DNA from 2 places in the Rhodococcus sp. no. 34 genome. Region 2 is predicted to be linked to the other one. Evidence: riboswitches for the same ligand, from Rfam matches in the RefSeq annotation. Region 2 holds a riboswitch; the other holds the start of a gene.
The links. Region 2 has a riboswitch for cyclic di-AMP ahead of ACYP01_RS18700 (C40 family peptidase). Riboswitches for the same ligand answer to the same signal wherever they lie in the genome.
Positions count from the first base shown of each region.

Region 1: another riboswitch for cyclic di-AMP. It lies ahead of ACYP01_RS02055 (transglycosylase family protein); the one in region 2 lies ahead of ACYP01_RS18700 (C40 family peptidase).

Region 1 is NZ_BAAILK010000012.1:251,280-260,196, reverse strand. It holds gene ACYP01_RS02085 (LLM class flavin-dependent oxidoreductase) at 1-125, opposite strand, end outside; gene ACYP01_RS02080 (hypothetical protein) at 341-652, shown strand; gene ACYP01_RS02075 (TetR/AcrR family transcriptional regulator) at 707-1,357, shown strand; gene ACYP01_RS02070 (hypothetical protein) at 1,782-1,907, opposite strand; gene ACYP01_RS02065 (helicase-associated domain-containing protein) at 1,995-4,319, opposite strand; gene ACYP01_RS02060 (hypothetical protein) at 4,380-4,568, shown strand; gene ACYP01_RS02055 (transglycosylase family protein) at 4,652-5,215, opposite strand; cyclic di-AMP (ydaO/yuaA leader) riboswitch at 5,224-5,433, opposite strand; gene ACYP01_RS02050 (YncE family protein) at 5,828-7,225, shown strand; gene ACYP01_RS02045 (YccF domain-containing protein) at 7,320-7,709, opposite strand; gene ACYP01_RS02040 (hypothetical protein) at 7,743-7,970, opposite strand; gene ACYP01_RS02035 (cold-shock protein) at 8,186-8,599, shown strand; gene ACYP01_RS02030 (DUF2771 domain-containing protein) at 8,688-8,917, opposite strand, start outside.
Region 2 is NZ_BAAILK010000041.1:251,396-260,312, reverse strand. It holds gene ACYP01_RS18720 (AMP-dependent synthetase/ligase) at 1-581, shown strand, start outside; gene ACYP01_RS18715 (glycosyltransferase family 4 protein) at 678-1,805, opposite strand; gene ACYP01_RS18710 (peptidase MA family metallohydrolase) at 1,884-3,242, opposite strand; gene ACYP01_RS18705 (C40 family peptidase) at 3,317-4,369, opposite strand; gene ACYP01_RS18700 (C40 family peptidase) at 4,694-5,251, opposite strand; cyclic di-AMP (ydaO/yuaA leader) riboswitch at 5,266-5,444, opposite strand; gene ACYP01_RS18695 (DEDD exonuclease domain-containing protein) at 5,966-7,726, shown strand; gene ACYP01_RS18690 (Lrp/AsnC family transcriptional regulator) at 7,805-8,080, shown strand; gene trpD (anthranilate phosphoribosyltransferase) at 8,089-8,917, opposite strand, start outside.

The DNA.
Region 1 (8,917 bases), on a different contig from region 2:
AATCCGAGGTGGTCCAGGTGTGTCATGAGGTCGATATCGCGTCTGAGTTGCAGGGCGGGATCGGCGTCGAGCGGATGGTACGGGGCGAGGAAGGCTCCGAAGCGGATGGACGATGCGGACCACACGATGACAACTCCTGTCGACAGGGGAGTGATTTGGATCACTCGCTCTGATCGAGATGTCTAACATGGATCAACTGATCCAATAAGTTGAGCCTCCCGCACAGTGGGAGATTTGTAATCACCTGTAGTTCAACGTTATCTGGTGCAATGACGTCGGATATCGTTGTTGCAAGTCGATCGACTGAACCAAGTACTTTCCGAAGGAGTATTGAAGAGGTATGCAACTGGACGTCACAATCACCCCCGACTCCTCGACCGTCGAACTGAACAGTGTCGACGACTTCACCAGTCTCTCGGTCGTCGTTGGCGGCGACGATCGATCCGAGACTCTGAGTCGGGTACTGGAACCGTGGGGGGAAATCGAGGGGGATCACGTCTGGCTCGACATCGGCCACTTGGAGCAAGCCGTTGCTGCCCGGATCGGAAACACAAAGTGGAGACAGAAGTTCTCCGCGATGGTGGACTACGCACGCGCCCACGGCTGGGTGGATCGCGACAACAGGGTGCGAGCACACCGTGAATCACTCTGACTCCGCGTTCGCCACGGTTGAGACGTTTGTCGAGCCCGTGCGAAGCTCGTTCGTATGACCGACTCCCGGCAGAACCGTCAAGGCGACGCGACGCGTCTGCGTTTGCTCAAAACTGCTGAACGGCTTTTCGCGACAGAGGGATTGGATGCAGTTTCGCTGCGCTCGGTCAACGCCGCGGCCGGTCTCGGGCCGTCATCGGTCCACTACCATTTCGGAACCAAGGACGATCTGGTCGCAGCGGTGCTGTTGGACATGGGAACGTCGGTGCGAGATCAGATCAGCGCGAACGTCGACGCCCTCTCCGCCGACAAGACGCCGCCGACTGTCGAGGCGCTGGTACGGGCCGTCACTGCGCCCTACAAGGCATTGCTCCTTCGCCATCGCACGCGGGGAATGCGATGGATCAGAATCGTCACGCAGATCTCGCAGCCGCAGATGTCACGACCGGGCCATCCAGCCCTCGAGGCGACCGAGCTGCACCTGCGTGAACATCTTCTCGACCAGGTCCGTCGTACTTTTCCTGCTACCGATCCCGAACGGCTCGAGACTCGCTGGGCGATTGCCTTGATGGGCTTCCTCCAGGCGTTGAGCCGGGCGGACGATTGGAGCGGAAGTGGCAAGCCGCTCGCGCCGGAGCGGCTTGCCGACTTCTACGAGGACCAGGTCGTCTTTCTGGTGGGTGGTGTGCGGCAGTTATTGGGGTGAGCGCCTAATCGATGCGTCTCCTATTTCTGCGCGACCACTGACTTCCGCATTTCCATTACATGAGTAATAGCTTCGGAAATTCCGGACCGGTAACCGATATTCTTTTCGGAATCACCCGGAGTGGAATCAAGCTCCGATTCGAGTCTCGTTTGAATGCGGTCCAGGGTATGGATTGTTCTTTTCACGATGGTTGATTCTCTTTCTGCGGTAAATCCGATAGAAGTATTCCGGATTGCCGAGCGTGTTCGTCGAGGACGCAGAGTGAAGCGAGGGTCATGCCCGCTGCGTACCCGCGCGAGCGTGCGTCAGTTCCTCGATTACGTGACTTGAACAGGTTGAACGTTTCGTGCAGGTGCACGAGGGTGTCGGTGGAGGCAGGCATTGGTCAGCTTCGCAATCAGCTCGTCTTCTCTGGACTTTGCTGTCAGCTCCGCTTCCGCTTACGGATGAACTCCGAAGACTCCGCAGTTTTCGCCCGCTTCTCCGCGCGGCGTTCCTTGATCGACTGGGCGGGTTTCTTCATGTTCTTACCCGGCGCTTTGTCAGCCATTGTCGCTCCTCATTTTTCGAAGTGGCAATCACAAACTGACCTCGACCATACTTCATTTACAGAAAAAAGCCAGTTACTTCTTTTTTGCTACTTTTTTCCGGAGTCGACGGGGCTGACGGAAGTAATTCGGTGCAACGTGAAACGGCGAACCGCGCCGCTCGCGGGGTCGAAGGCGTCCAGCTGTCCGCCGCCAACGCTGACGGGGTCGACGATGCGATGCGTCGCGACCCCCTGGGCGTCGACGTAGCCGATGTTGACGCTCGAATTGTCTCGGGCCGCCGTGGCCAGCAAGGCGATGGTGGCGGCGTTGTTCTCCCGCGAACCGTCCGTTCGCACTCCGCCGCGGCCGGGGGCGGAAGCACGGTCTCCGGCCCGCATCGTGCGGACCAACGACGCCAGCTGATCCGCCGACGGGCTCGCCGGCATCCTCGACGCCGGTCGGCTGCGACGGTTGGGTACACGTGCCCCGCGTGGGCGGAGATCGACCAACGTGCCCGAGGAGTCCTCACCTGCCGGCGCGAATCCGGCGGCTCGCAGCTCGGTCAGGACTTCGCGGAGAGGGGCCTGCGAAATCGCGACGGTGGGAGCCAAGGCGCGCAGTGCCAACGGCTCGGCCACTGCGGATGCGAGGACCTCCGCCAGCAGTGACGCGTCCTCACATCGAATGAACGACGCCGCCACTCCGGCACGCAGTCGTCCGTGTCGACGGGCGACATCGTCGATCAGATACGAAAGTGATTGGGGGACAGGAGTCTTCGATTTCGAAGTGAACATCGCATGCAGTTCGGTGGCCGTCAGACCGGCGTCGAGCGCACGACGCACGCTGTCCTCGCTGATGCGGTACATGGACGCCGATCCGGCCGACTCGATGTCTGCGACCAGGCTCACCTGCTCGAGCAGGTCCGGTACCAGCGGGCCGGGCGCAACCAGAGTCAGATCCGCCTGGACCAGGATGTAGTCGATGGGCTCGGGTAGCGCGGACTGCATTTCGGCTTCGGCGTCCCCGCCGTGCAGCAAGGCTCGTCCAGGTGACGACAACGCGCCGCGGGCCACCAGCCCGAGAGCAGCGGCCTCGTCCAGAGTCCGCTCGATCGCGAACGTCCGCAGGCGCCCGCTCCATCGCGGGCGTCGCCACGCCAGTAGTCGACTTACCTCGACGGCCGATGCAGTCTGGCCACTGTCGAGTTCGGAGAGCAGCCCCAGAATGGCCTGGCGATCGCGCGGAGCCGCCGGGGCCCGGCCTTCCTCGGACAACGCCGCGATGGGCTTGTCGGTGGAATCCCTCAGCCCGATCATCCACGGAACTCGCGGTACGTCGACCCAGGCGGACGCCAGCACCTCCCACCGTCGCGCTGTGGATGCGTTCAGCCAGCCGTCGACCGCAAGCGTGGGCGTCCAGTATTCGTCCGCGTTGTCCGAGACCGGCGCCGGGTCTGGTGTTCCACTGGCGATGAGTCCGGCTGCCGAGAGCAACTCGACAAGTAGGCTCACGCGCGCTTCGTCGAGATCGGCCGTCTTGGCCACGCGTCGTAGTTCTCGAACACCGAGCCCACCGGCTCGCAGTGCGGGGGCCGGCGCTGCGCCCAGAACAGCGATCACGTTCTCGCATTGGCGCACCAACTCGAGCGCCTCGCCGGCTGCTGCGGCGTTCACGTCCGCCGGCTTGAGTTTGTCGCCCCCGATGACAGGTGAGGTCAGCGTCGTCGGATCGAAAACCGGCTCGCCGCGGATGACCTGACGAACCGTCGCCGGAAGCTCGACGGTCTGCTCGTCGAGCCACCGCAGCAGGCCAACCGCCAGCAGTCGTTGAACCGGGCGCTCAGGCGGCGTTCCGGGGGCAGCGTCGCGGGTGCGACCGATCGGGCTGGAGTTGGCGAGTGTCTCGAGGAGATCCCGCTCGCGGGTGTCCAGAGCGTTGAGCGCAGCCGAGATCTCGGTCTCGGTCATCGCCTCGGCAGGTTCGAGGGCGCGCCCCACACGCCACGGAATCATCCCGATGACTGCCGGGACGACGCTGATGGGATCGACACCCCAGATGAGGGCGGACGCGCGCATCTTCGACAGAGACTTGTCGACGGCCTTCTTGGTGACCTTGCCCTTGCCGGTCAGCGCTCGTTCGGCGATCGCACTGTTGAGCTCCGCCCGCGTCATCGGAGTTTCCTCGGCGCCGCCCAGCGCCAACAATTCGAGAAGACCGAAATCGAGGGTGTCGAGTTCGTCTGCGGCTCGGCTGACCGACGCGCGTTGCTGTGCCCGACCGCTGAGAACCACCATCGTGCTCGGCGGCGGTACGGCCAGATCGGGGCGCAGACGCAGCAACTCCGTCAACTCGGCGTCACTGCGCGCCGAGAGCCAATCGGTCAGACTTTCGGCTGCGGAACTGCCCGCCGGGGTGCCACGTGTTTCGGTCATCAGGTATCAGATTAGAGACCTGGTCTGTACGGCGTAACGGCGTCCTGTCAAAATGACTTCGTGGCCAACAATTCGAAGCAACACTATGTAGATCCAGGATGGCCGGAAACTGCAGACGGAGATCACGCAGTGACCGAATTGTCATCGACCCGCGCAGGTGGACTTTCACCCTTCGGCGAGGACACCACCTTTCCGGTTCCGGTGGAGTCACTTCCTTACGTACACCCGCACACCGTCATCAACCGATAACAACTCGACACGAAGAAGGCCCGCACCGAATCGGTGCGGGCCTTCTTGATGTTCGAGCGTCCGAGCGGACAGTCTTGCCGGTGTTACTTGAGGAACGACTTCGCGGTGTCGGCGACTGCGAGGATCTGCGGGTCGACCGGGATGCCGTTGGCCTCGGCGAATGCGATTGCCTGATCGATGGCGTCGGCGACCGGGTGTGCAACGGTCTGTGCGACCTGCTGCGCCGGAGCCGGAGCTGCCTGAGGAGCCGTGGTGGCCGGAGCGGAACGCTCGGTGGCGCCGCTGCTCAGCCCGAGGCTGGAGGAGCAGGACGGCCATGCGCCCCAACCCTGGTTTGCGAGAACACGCTCGGCAACAACGATCTGCTGCTCGCGAGTGGCCTGGTTTGCGGTGGCTGCGTACTGTCCGCCGCCGTGTGCGTTCCACGTGCTGGGGGAGAACTGCAGTCCGCCCTGGTAACCGTTGCCCGTGTTGATGGCCCAGTTTCCGCCGGCCTCACACTGGGCGAGACGATCCCAGTCGGAGTCGGGGGCAGCGTTTGCGGTTCCGGTGGCTGCAATTCCTGCTACGCCCATGATGGCGCCGGTGACGGCGACCTTGGCGACAGTGCGGCCGGTGGTGGTGGGCTTGCGATGGCGTCCGCTCATGATGGTCGAAATCCTCTCCACACGCGCCTGCGAGGTCAGCTGTCGGGTTCGGGCTGAGAGGTCGCCCGGCCTCGCCTTTCCTGGCTGGAAAGGGTCTGGCTTCACCCCAAGATTCGGTCTTGCGATCGAACCGGTGTCCACTGGAGAACTTTTCTGTTCTCACAGAGGACTTTGGGTCCCCCGTCCTCGTCCCTGGAATGCTCTGTCGGAAGTCCGGTACCCGCGGGACAAGGCTTGGCGCGGCGGGCCGGAGGTGGCCGAGTTTCCCGGCCGAAAACGACGGTAACGGCTCGAGTCGCTCGTGTCACCATTTGATAACGCGGCGTGGCGAAGGACGTACAACGCGTCACACAAAGCGCAGGAGACTCTTCCCAGGTAGGTGGGGGTGACTGAGTGAATGTCCGGTTGTGTCCGTTCCGTTATCCATCCGTAATGTGAGCAAGGTCACACGTTATGTGGAAATAGAATTTCGGGCGATTGAGAGGTGTGTCGATCCGCGCCCAGGGTGTGGCCCGTGTCTCAACATCGAGATTGAAACTTAGGTTAGGTTTGCCTGACTTGCCTCGATTGGGCAGGTTTCGCAGAGTCTTCCAAAGAAGTAGGGCACCCCTCATGAAACTGCAATACCGTCGGCGTGCGGTCACCGCGTCACTCGCCGTCGCCGCTGCTGCTGTCGGCCTGGCCGTCACTGCTCCCGCTGCACACGCCTCACCCGAGGATCCGACACACGGTGTTGTCGGAAGCTATACCGCAACCCAGCCCGGCGACATCGTCGTCGACTCGGCAACCCACCGCGGATACATCACGCAGTACGGCGGACCGACCAGCTCGTTGTCCGTCGTCGACACGAACACCGGCAAGTCTGTCGGCACCATCGACGGCGTCGTCGGTTACCCGTCGGCACTTGCCGTCGACTCGGGCCTCGGACGCGCATACGTGTCCTCCTCCTACGGCGGCGCGATCTCGATTGTCGACACGAAGACCGGCAAGGTCGAAAAGACGGTCACGCTGAGCGAGAAGAACCCCGACGGCTCGCGTCCGCAGATCAACGATGTCGTCGTCGATCCCACAACACACCGCGCGTACTTCTCGGACTACAAGTCCGGCAACATCCGAGTCGTCGACCCCAACGCCGCCGACGCCGTGTCGAGCATTCTGGTCGACAAGTCGGCAACGCCGACCAAGCTCGCCTTCGACAGTGTCCGCGGCTTCCTCTACATCGCGGACACCAACTTCTTCGACGAGAATTATGGCCGCACGCTGTGGCAGGCGGACGTACGCAAGGGCGGAGCACTCAAGTCGATCGTGCGTGCCGACAACCTCTACCCGGTCGACGTCGATGTCGACACGAACACCGGCAACATCTACATGACCGACACCCGGGCAACCAACCTGTGGGCGATCACCCCGGCCGGCGCGGTTCTGTCGAAGACCACGCTGTCTCCGACCGCGATTCCCAACGGCGTGGTCGTCGACGCTGCGGCAGGCATTGCATATGTCGCGGACGTCATGAACGGACACCTGTGGTCGGTCGATCTGACGACCCGCGCCACCACCGCTCTGACCGATACCAAGGTTCCGGCACTGGAGAAGGTCAAAAACCTCGCGCTCGACACCTCGACCGGCGCCATCGCGTCGACGACCAACGGGGGCAAGGTGACAGTCGTTGCTGCGTACCCGCTACCCGCCACCGTCGAATTGCCTGCCGCTCAGGTAGGTAAGGCGTATTCGCAGAAGCTCACTGCCGCCGATGCGCGCGCAACGTTTGCACTCACCAGTGGCACTCTGCCCGGCGGACTGTCCCTCGCACAGGACGGCACCATCTCGGGTACCCCCACCGCTGTCGGCAGCGTCACCGTCGAGATCACTGCGAAGAGCGTGCTTTCGCGTGCTTCGAGCGTGACCATCGTGGTCTCCGAGGGGCCGGTCGGCCCCGTCGATCCGGGCAACCCGGGAACGGGAACCGGTTCGCTCGGTAACCTCCCCGGACTCGGTAGCCTCGGCCGCTGATACGACCTGATACCAGAGAACCCGACCACAGCAACTGCTGTGGTCGGGTTCTTCGGTCCACGGGCCCGCTATGCGTAATCGACGCGGTCCACGACTATGCGTAATTCACCCGGTCCACGTCGACGATCTCCTTGCCGAGCGGCATCAGCGAGATCGGAATCATCTTCAGGTTCGCGACCGCGAGCGGAATTCCGATGATCGTGATCGCCATCGCGACGGCGGTGACGATGTGTCCGATCGCCAACCAGATACCGGCGATGATCACCCAGATGACATTGCCGATCATCGAACCGACACCAGCGGTCGGCTTGTCGACGACGGTCTTACCGAACGGCCACAGTGCGTAGATGCCGATGCGGAATGCCGCGATTCCGAAGGGAATCGTGATGATGAGGATGCAGCAGATGATGCCTGCGGCGAAGTAACCCAACGCCAGCCAGAAGCCGCCGAAGACCAGCCAGATCACGTTCAGGAGGATTCTCATGGTCAGTGACCTTTCGGTTGGAGGCGGGAGTGATCAGCGCACGCGTCGACCGGATCTGAGCGTGTAGACGATGGCCAGAAGGAAGCCGATCGGGCACGCGAGTGCTACCAGGTACAACGCCAGGCCGGGTGGGGTGTCGCTGAAGATATGGACTGCGAAGATGGCCACGATCGCCAGGAATCCGACGACGAACAGTGCCATCGCCGTACGGAACAGACCGTTTCCGGTGCCGGAAGTGCGCGGGTTCGGTTGAGGGTCCACACCTACGAGGATAGTGCCTGTAAACCTGGGTGCCGACCCGGGTTCGTCACAGGTAGACTGTTAACAGACTGCGCGCCCCGCTGAAGCAAGTGTGGGGCGCGTTCTTTTGCATTCTTCCACCGGAAGCGATGCGAGCAAGGCCATGAGGCTCTTCCGAGAGCCTCCCGAGCACATTGGGGCAGACGCCCCAGTCGAGTGATGAGCAGGTGAACGCGGTGCCGACCGGCAAGGTGAAGTGGTACGACGTCGAAAAGGGTTTCGGCTTTCTGTCGCAGGAAGAGGGCGAGGACGTCTACGTCCGTGCTTCCGCTCTCCCCGAGGGCGTCGAAGGCTTGAAGGCCGGCCAGCGCGTCGAGTTCGGAATGGCTGCGGGCCGCCGCGGTCCGCAGGCACTGAGCCTGAAGGTACTCGAGCCGGCGCCGTCGTTGCGCGGCGCGACGGCGACGCGTCGTGAGCCCGTCGAGCGTAAGCACACCCCTGATCAGTTGCACGGCATGGTCGAGGACATGATCACGTTGCTCGAGGCGAAGGTCCAGCCGGATCTGCGCAACGGCAAGTACCCGGACCGCAAGACCGCTCAGCGGATCTCCGAGGTCGTCCGGGCCGTCGCTCGCGAGCTCGACACCTGATCGCTCGATACGAGCTGCCATACACGGCTTCGAAACAAAATGCCCTGCACACCAATCGGTGTGCAGGGCATTTTCGACGTTCCGGGGATCAAGCGGTCTTGATCGACCAGATCAGCAGTCCCTGTTCGCTTCCCTCACCGACGGCGAGGTGGATTTCGACGCCGACGAGTTGCTTGACGGGATCGCTCGAAGACTCGACCGTCACTGCCAGGGCCTCGCCGGGCTCGAAGACTCGGGGCTCACCGGTCTGGTTGCCGTCGGCATCCTCGTAGACGGCGAGCAGTGCCCACTGCGCATCCGAGACGTCCGTCGACAACG
Region 2 (8,917 bases):
GTATCGCAGAAGACGGCGAAATCCTCCTCTCGGGACCGGTGGTCTTCACCGGCTACTGGCGCAACGAGAAGGCCACCGCCGAGTCGATCGAGAACGGCTGGTTCCACACCGGCGACCTCGGCACCGTCGACAAGGACGGCTACATCACCATCACCGGCCGCAAGAAGGAAATCATCGTCACGGCAGGCGGCAAGAACGTCTCCCCCGCTCAGCTCGAAGATTCCCTTCGCGCGCACCCGCTGATCAGCCAGGCCATCGTGGTCGGCGACCAGAAGCCTTTCATCGGCGCCCTCATCACCATCGACGCCGAAGCTCTTCCCGCCTGGAACGAGCGCAACAACAAGGCCGCAGGAACCACAGCGGCCGACCTGGTTTCGGACGGCGAACTGGTCGGCGAAATCCAGGACGCCATCGACGAGGCCAACAAGCTCGTCTCACACGCCGAGGCGATCAAGAAGTTCCGCATTCTTCCGGTCGACTTCTCCGAGGACACAGGCGAACTCACGCCCACGATGAAGCTCAAGCGCAACGTCGTGCACGAGAGCTTTGCCGCCGACATCGAAAAGATCTACGCCAAGTAGTCTTTCGCCGATCAGTCCTCTGCCGACACGAACGTGCCGACACGAACGGCCCGCACCGAATTCGGTGCGGGCCGTTCGCGTTCGAGTCCCGGCTGCTCAGCCGAGGAGATTACGCAGTTTCGAAGCGAGCGTGTCCCACTTCCAGTCTTCGGCAACCCATGCCCGGCCGGCTGCTCCCATCGCGGCCGCGCGATCACGATCGGACAGCACCTCGATCACGGATTCGGCGACGTCGCGAACCGAGGTGCCGTCGACCACGAGCCCGGTCTTGTTCTGCTGCACCGTTTCCGGAGCGCCACCACTGCGCCCGGCGATGACCGGCACACCGGTAGCCGAGGCCTCGAGGTAGACGATTCCCAGTCCTTCGACGTCCAATCCGGCGCCTCGGGTACGGCACGGCATGGCGAACACGTCGGCGATCGTGTGGTGCGCCGCCAACTCTGCGGCGGGCACCGTGCCCGTGAAGACGACGTGATCGTCCATCCCGGTCTTACGCGCCAATTGGCGGAGATAGTCCTCGTACGGCCCACCTCCGACGATCACCAGTACCGCCCCGTCAATGCTCTTGCGTACGGTCGGCAGCGCCTTGATGAGCATGTCCTGCCCCTTGCGTGGCACGAGCCGCGACAGGCACAGGATCGTGGGCCGCTCGCCCAGCCCGTATCGCTTACGCAGTTCCGCGCGGGCGACCGAGTCCGGGTGGAACACTGACGTGTCCACTCCGGAAGGAAGGTGCTCGAGCGCCGCTTGCGGGCCGAAGGCCGCCGAGAACCGCCCACGGGTGTATTTGCTGACGAACGTCACCGCATCGGTGTGGTCACCGATCACACGCAACGACTGCCGCGCACCGGGAATCATCGACCATCCGACCTCGTGGCCGTGAGTACTCGCGATCACTCGGCTCGCTCCGGCGCGTCGAACAACCGGTGCCAACAACGCCAACGGCGCTGCCGCACCGAACCAGACCGACTCGCAGTCGTGCTTCTTGACCAACTTCGCGGCTCGACGAGCAACAAAAGGCGACGGCAGCATCAGCGTCGTCGGGTGCCGAACGACCTCGAAAGGCTGTGCCGCATCGAACTTCTTGTGTGAGTCGCCCCGCCACCGCGGTGCGTACACCACCAACTTGTCCGGCGGCAGATGCCCGGCGAACGTGTGGAGATAGGACTGGATACCTCCGGGGCGAGGAGGAAAATCGTTGGTCACCAAGAGGGTCCGGCGCATCCGTCCACCGTAGGGCACTCGGTGCTTCAAACGTGCGAAGGGCACCTCGCCGCTGCAATCGACCCAGCCGCGAACCGCTCAGCCCAGATGGCTGTTGGTCCAGTCGACCCATCCGGCTCGCAGTTCCTCGGTTCCGACGCCAACGACCGCTCGGATCCGCGAATCGAGGTCTTCGGCCGTCATCTTTCCGGAGGCGAGAGCGCGAAAGAGGTCGGTCAGCTTTGCTTCTCCGAATCGATCGGCGATATACGCGTTGATCGACCACGCCGATTCGTACGCCAGTGAACTCACGACCGGTACACCGCTGAACTGCGTGTCGTCCGGAAACTCGGTCGGAGTATCGCCGGAGCGTACCGCTGCTGCCAGAGTCGGCGCGATCTCACCCCAGGCCCGCGAGGATCCACGGTTTCCCGCGTATTCGGCAAACCCTTCCAATACCCACATCGGCGACCCGTCACGGGTTTTCGATCGGGCGGCTATGTGCATCAGTTCGTGGCGCAACACCGTTCGCCTGGTGATGTCGGTCAACCTCGAAGCCGCGGCAGGCGAGAAGACCACCCGCTGGCCGCTCACGTCGGAAGACCCGTCCGCCGTCGCATCCGCGACCGACACTGCGGCAATCGAAGCGCCGTCGTGATGGGAGCCGACCAGTGCGGTGAATTCCTCAGCGGACCCCGCCACCATGAGCACCGCGCGCTCGGACCACCACGGCCCCCACAACTGCGTCGTGTTCTCGATGGCTGAGTCCACATCGGCAGCCAAAGCGTCGACGAACGCCTGCTGACCCGGGTGGCCGATCACCAGCGCGTTACCCGCAGAATTCTCGGCGACGGCAAGCGGGCCGAAGTCCCAGGGGCCGTTCCAGGATTCGCCCGCCGTTCGGGCGCCGTCCAGTCCGACGATCGACCCGTCCGCAAGAACCGACCACTGATCGCCGCGTTTCGCGAGCGTCATGGACACTGCCTTGCGCGTGGGCAATGCGTCGACGCCGTCGAGGGCGTACCGCAACAGAACTTGCGCATTCCATACTTCGACGTCTCCGCCCGGCGCACCGGTTCGCGGCGCCGGAGTCAGGCCACCGCTGGGAATCTCGTATCCCCAATCGGAGAATTCGAGCGCTCCCGCTGCAGTGGCTCGTCGAACTTCCGCCTCGAGCACACCGGGTGCGGCAGAACTGTCGACGAACTTCGCCAGCCCCGACGGATCGTCGGACATCTGAGCCGCGGCCCATGCATCGAGAAAGCTCTGGACTTGAGCGCTGCGTTCCGCGTCCTGTTCGGCGGCGGCGTTTTCGTCGGAATCGGACCTGTTCGTCAGGAAGATCGTCAGGCCCAGAACGAGCACCACGGCTACACCGAGCGCCACGAGGGCCGGATACTCCCAACGGCGTGGTCGATCTGCGCCGACGTCGGGCGTCGTCATCGGTTCAGTCGGCACGGTGCCGAGTGTAGGAGAACTCGACTCGACGCTTCACGGCGGCTGGCCACACGCCGCTCGGGCGCAGCAAGCCGTCAGTAACGACGCGCAGTGGAGAACTCCATGCCTGCCATCGACTGGACCTTCACCGGTACGCCGAACGTCGACGCATGCAGAATGTTTCCGTCGCCGGCGTAGATGCCGACATGCGAGTTGTCGCTGTAGAACGTCACGACGTCGCCGGGCTGTAGTTGGTCCCTCGACACCGGTACACCGCCCTGCGCCTGCGCTTGGCTCGATCGCGGCAGAGTCTTTCCGATCTGCTTGTAGGCCCATACCACCAGACCTGAGCAGTCGAACTCGTTCGGGCCGGTCGCGCCCCAGACGTACGGGTCACCGATCCGCGTGAGGCCTGCCTGCAGAGCAGCAGCACCCGAGCCAGGGGTCAAGTTAGCCAGAATTTTGCTGAGATCGACGTCCGGCGGGAAAGGCGTACCGCTCAGTTGGTTACGTTCGTCGTCGGTGAGATTCTGGAAGGCTTTGGTCACGTCGGCGATCTGCGTCTGCAGTTCACTCTGCTTGCGCTGCAAATCGTCACTGAGCGCGCGGGCTTGATCGGCGGCGGTTCGCGCTTCTTCGGCCGATCGCTTCGATGCTTCCGAGGCGGCACGCGCATCGGCAGTGGCTTGGTTGAACTGAGAGACCTGTACTGCCGCGTCGTTGGAAATCACGTCGAGCGCAGACATCTGGTCGAGCAACTGCTGCGGCGAGTCGCTCACCATCAACGCAAAGAGGCGATTGGTTCGCGCACCCTGGTAATTCGCTGTGGCAATACGGTTTACCGCCGGAGCGAACTCGGCGACGCGCGCCGAAGCCGCGTCGAGAAGACCCTGATCGGCTGCCGATCGCACGTCCGCATCATTCGCGACTGCCAGCTTCGCGTCGAGGTCGATCTGCGCGTTGTGCAGCGCTTCGTTGGTCTGCTCGGAAACCCGGGAGAGTTCACCGAGCTTGTCGAGCGCCTCGGTGGGGTTGGTGATGACGGGGTCGGCACCGGCCTGCATCGAAGGCCCTGCAACGAGTCCGAACGCCAGCACTCCCACTGTCAATGCGACCCGTACTCGACTGTTGTTTTTCGATGAAACCACGGAATGCAACTCTCCGTCTCGGTGAAGCGACGTCGACCGGGACCGGTCGACGATCTGTTAGCTGGCTGTCAACTATCCACAGTACCTGTCTCGGCCGCGCAATGTCTCGATAAGGTTACGGAACGGCATACGTTTGTGTCTACTCGCCGGTAGGCGTGTCGGGGTGAAGTACCGGGCGAATTGTCGCGAAACGAAAATGTGGGCCCCGAATCGAAGATTCGAGGCCCACATTCGAAGATCCGGAGCTCCCCCGAGCTCCGCCGCATCACAGCGGCGGATCGTTCCGACTGCCTACCGGAGACAGCCGTCGAGCGTGTTCAGAAATCAGTAACGGCGAGCGCCGTCGTACGGCATCGAGGACACCGGAGCGAGCTTCACGGGCTGACCAGCGGTCGACGCGTGGATGACATTGCCGTTACCGGCGTAGATGCCCGAATGCGATCCGCCGTAGAAGGAGATCACGTCGCCGACCTGAAGATCGGACTGTGCGACGGCAACGCCGGCTGCAGCCTGGTCGTAGCTCGTGCGAGGCAGGTTGAGACCGGCCTGCTTGTATGCCCACTGAACGAGACCGGAGCAGTCGAATGCGTCCGGGCCGGCTGCGCCGTACACGTACGGGGAGCCCAGCTTGCTCTCTGCGGCGCGAACTGCCTGCTCACCAACACTGGAGATGGGAGCGGCCGGTGCAGCCGGTGCGATGTCGGTGATGCCCGGAATGACCGGCAACTGAGGAATAGAAACGCCCGGAACCTCGAACGTGCCGACGCCGGGGATGGTGATGGGGTCTGCCGAGGCAGGTGCAGCGGTTGCAGCGAATGCTCCGACTGCGAGCGCGCCGGCTACTGCCAACTGCGCTGAACGCTTGAAACTCTGTGACGCCACTTAAGGGGTGCTCCATTTCTTCCATTCATCCGCCGACCGAGTTAGCTGACGGGTTCGGGCTGGGAAGATCAGCCCTACCCGCGTGGTCTGCAGCGATCCTGCGTGCTGCACCCCAGGCGGGATTCACCCCAGTGGAAACTTGGGTTCCCGGTTCGGGTTCCTCGCGGAGATCCCGATTAGGCGGTTCCTGACGATGCCGGTCCTGTTTGGTCCGGCAAGACTTCGTTAGGTCTCAGGAAGGTTACGAAATGATCGCGACGATGTCGACCGCTTCGTGACAATCGCGCCCGATTCGCCGGAAATCGTGGTGCCGCGCCCGCGATACGCCCGGCGGGTCACGGGGAGATAACAACAGGTCGGTTCGGCGACCCACTCCTGGACGTCAAACCCGCGCCCGCTACCCACTGCCAAGGCTCACCAAACCCGACAATCCGATCTTCCATGCAGTTCAACGATGATTACTTGAAACTAGAACCTGTTCCGATCACGGACGCGGTTTCAGCCGTCGACAGACGCACCGAAGACCCCTCGACTCGCCCTACTCACAAGTAGGCGCGCGTCCACATTCGCGAGTTCCCACCGCAAGTGTGATCCTCGTCTCTCCTACTTTTGTCGGGCGTTCATCCACCGATTTCGCAACGGAAGTCCGTGCGGGTCGGATTCCGTGTCTGCACTCTCGAATTCGTGTCGGGGGGTACTTCTACTGTCTGCGGTGTGAGTCCCGCCTCGGCCCGAGAATTTCCGTCTCCGCCCCCGTTCTCCGACGGGGAGAAGTTCGACGTCGGGCGGCAACTGAGCTTCGACGAACTGGACACACCGCTGAGCGAGACAACATTTGTCGTCGTCGACCTCGAGACCACAGGGGGCAGCGCCGACCAGGACTCCATCACCGAGATCGGCGCCGTCAAGATCCGCGGCGGCGAGGTACTGGGCGAAATGGCAACACTCGTCGACCCCGGCCGGTCGATTCCGCCCTACATAGTCGAACTGACCGGAATCACCACGGCCATGCTGATCGGCGCACCTCCCATCGAACGTGTCCTGCCTGCATTTCTCGAGTTCGCCGAGGGCGCGGTGCTGGTGGCACACAACGCGCCGTTCGACATCGGTTTCCTCAAAGCAGCGGCGTCACGCAGCGCGCGCCCGTGGCCTGCGTTCCGCGTCCTGTGCACCGTCAAACTCGCCCGGCGCGTACTCACACGCGACGAAGCACCTTCGGTGAAGCTCTCCGCACTCGCCCATCTCTTCCAAGTGACCACCCAGCCGACGCACCGGGCTCTCGACGACGCGCGTGCGACCGTCGACGTCCTCCACGGACTGATCGACAGGGTCGGAAACCAGGGTGTCCACAGTTACAGCGAACTAGTCGACTACCTGCCCAACATTTCCTCGCATCAACGGGCTAAACGGTCCTTCGCCGCAAACCTGCCGCGAAGCCCCGGTGTCTACCTTTTCCGCGGTCCTTCCGACGAAGCCCTCTACATAGGAACTGCTACCGACCTTCGACGCCGCGTCCGCAACTACTTCACCGGTTCGGAGACCCGCGGCCGGATGAAGGAAATGGTCGCGCTGGCCACCCGCGTGGACCATGTCGAGTGCGCGCACGCTCTCGAAGCCGGGGTGCGTGAACTACGACTGCTGAGCGCGCATGCGCCGCCGTACAACCGTCGCTCCAAGTTTCCCAAGCGAGGATGGTGGATCACCCTCACCGACGAGGCGTTTCCGAGACTGTCCGTGGTTCGCACGCCCACGGCCGATTCGATCGGCCCGTTCACCTCTCGCGCCGACGCAGTCGACGTCGCCGACACCGTCGCAGAGTTCAGTCGTCTGCGCACGTGTACCAAGCGTCTCGGACGCGGCGCCGTTCACGGCCCTGACTGCCCCGCTCGCGAACTGGGGGCGTGTCCAGCCTCCTGGACCCCGGAAATCAACGCAGAGGACTACGCGGCCGCCCCTGAGGCCGTGCGTGGATTCTTCCGAGGAACCAACGACACTCCCCTCCAACAGATGCAGGCCCGGATCGACGAGCTGTCCGCACACGCGTTGTTCGAGAATGCTGCGCGTCTGCGTGACCGAACGGTCGCAGTCGCCACCGCAGTGCGGCGCACTCAGCGACTCGCTGCAGTCGCGGCGATCGAACAACTCGTTCTCGCCGGCCCCACCGGAGACGGCGGCTGGGAGCTGTCGGTGATCCGGTCCGGGCGTCTCGCGTCCGCCGGGCTCGCCAGACGTGGGACTCACCCCATGCCCGTCGTCGACGCCATCACCGCGGCGGCCGAAACCGTCCTACCGGACGACGCCCCGTTCCGCGGCGCGTCACCCGAAGAACTGGGACTGATCGCACGGTGGCTCTCGTCGGACGGTGTCCGAATCGTGTCGGCGACATCCGGATACGTCGAACCTGTGAGCGGCGCCGGCAAGTGGGAAGCCTGGTGCCGACTCGCCCGAGCCGGAACCGAATCCGAACATCGATGACGTAACGGCGGGGCGGCACCCCTAAGCTCGATCGAAACCACCGGGTCATCACAACCCGCAGGGAAATCGAGGAGAGAAATGATCAACGCCATCGTCATGATTCACGCCGAGTCTGCTCGGATCCCGGAAACCGCGCAGGCCGTCGCCGACCTGTCCGGAGTGACCGAGGTCTACTCGTGCGCAGGTGACGTCGATTTGATCGCCATCGTGAAAGTGCGTGACCACGCCCAGATCGCCGACGTGGTCACCGGAGGAATCAACAAGGTGCCCGGCGTTCTCCGAACCGCCACACACATTGCGTTCCAGTCATTCTCCAGCGCAGACGTCGAGGCCGGTTTCTCGCTGGGTGAATAGCCCCTCGATCAGGCTTGGTCGGCCAGCTCGGCGGTGAGCGCCGCCCACTTGTGAAGCAGTTCAGCGCCCGCGCCGCTGTCGATCGCGGCAGCGGCTGCAGTCATCCCGGCAGAGATCGCACTCTCGAGATCGTCGCCGACACCGTTGAATGCCGCGATGGCTGCTCCCGCGTTCAGCAGGACCGCGTCCCGGACCGGCGCCTTCTGCCCGGAAAGCAGCGTTCTGGCGACGGTGGCGTTGATTTCGGCGTCGCCTCCACGCAACTCTTCGAGAGGAACGCGGTCGATTCCGAGGTCACGCGGATCCAGCGTGACAGTTCGCACACTTCCACCGCCGACGATGTGAACCGTCGACGTCGTCGATGTGGTCAGTTCGTCCAGTCCGTCGTCTCCCCGTACCACCAACGCCGAATTGCCGCGCTGCGCAAGGACTCCCGCGACGACCGAGATCAGTTTCGGAAATGCGCACCCGATCAGCCCGGCACGCGGACGAGCCGGATTGGTCAGTGGACCGAGCACGTTGAATGCCGTCGGAATGCCGATTTCCTTGCGAGGCGCCGCCGCAAAGCGCAGTGCGGGATGGAAGACCGGCGCGAAACAAAAGCCGATGCCGACCTCTTCGACGCACCTCGCAACCTGCTCCGGCCCGAGGTTGATGCGAACGCCGAGCGCCTCGAGCACGTCGGCGCCACCGCTCTTGGACGAAGCAGCGCGGTTGCCGTGCTTGACAACTCGCACACCGGACGCGGCAACCACGATCGAGGCCATCGTCGAGATGTTCACCGTGTTGGAGCGGTCACCACCCGTGCCGACGATGTCGACGACGTCGGAATCGACC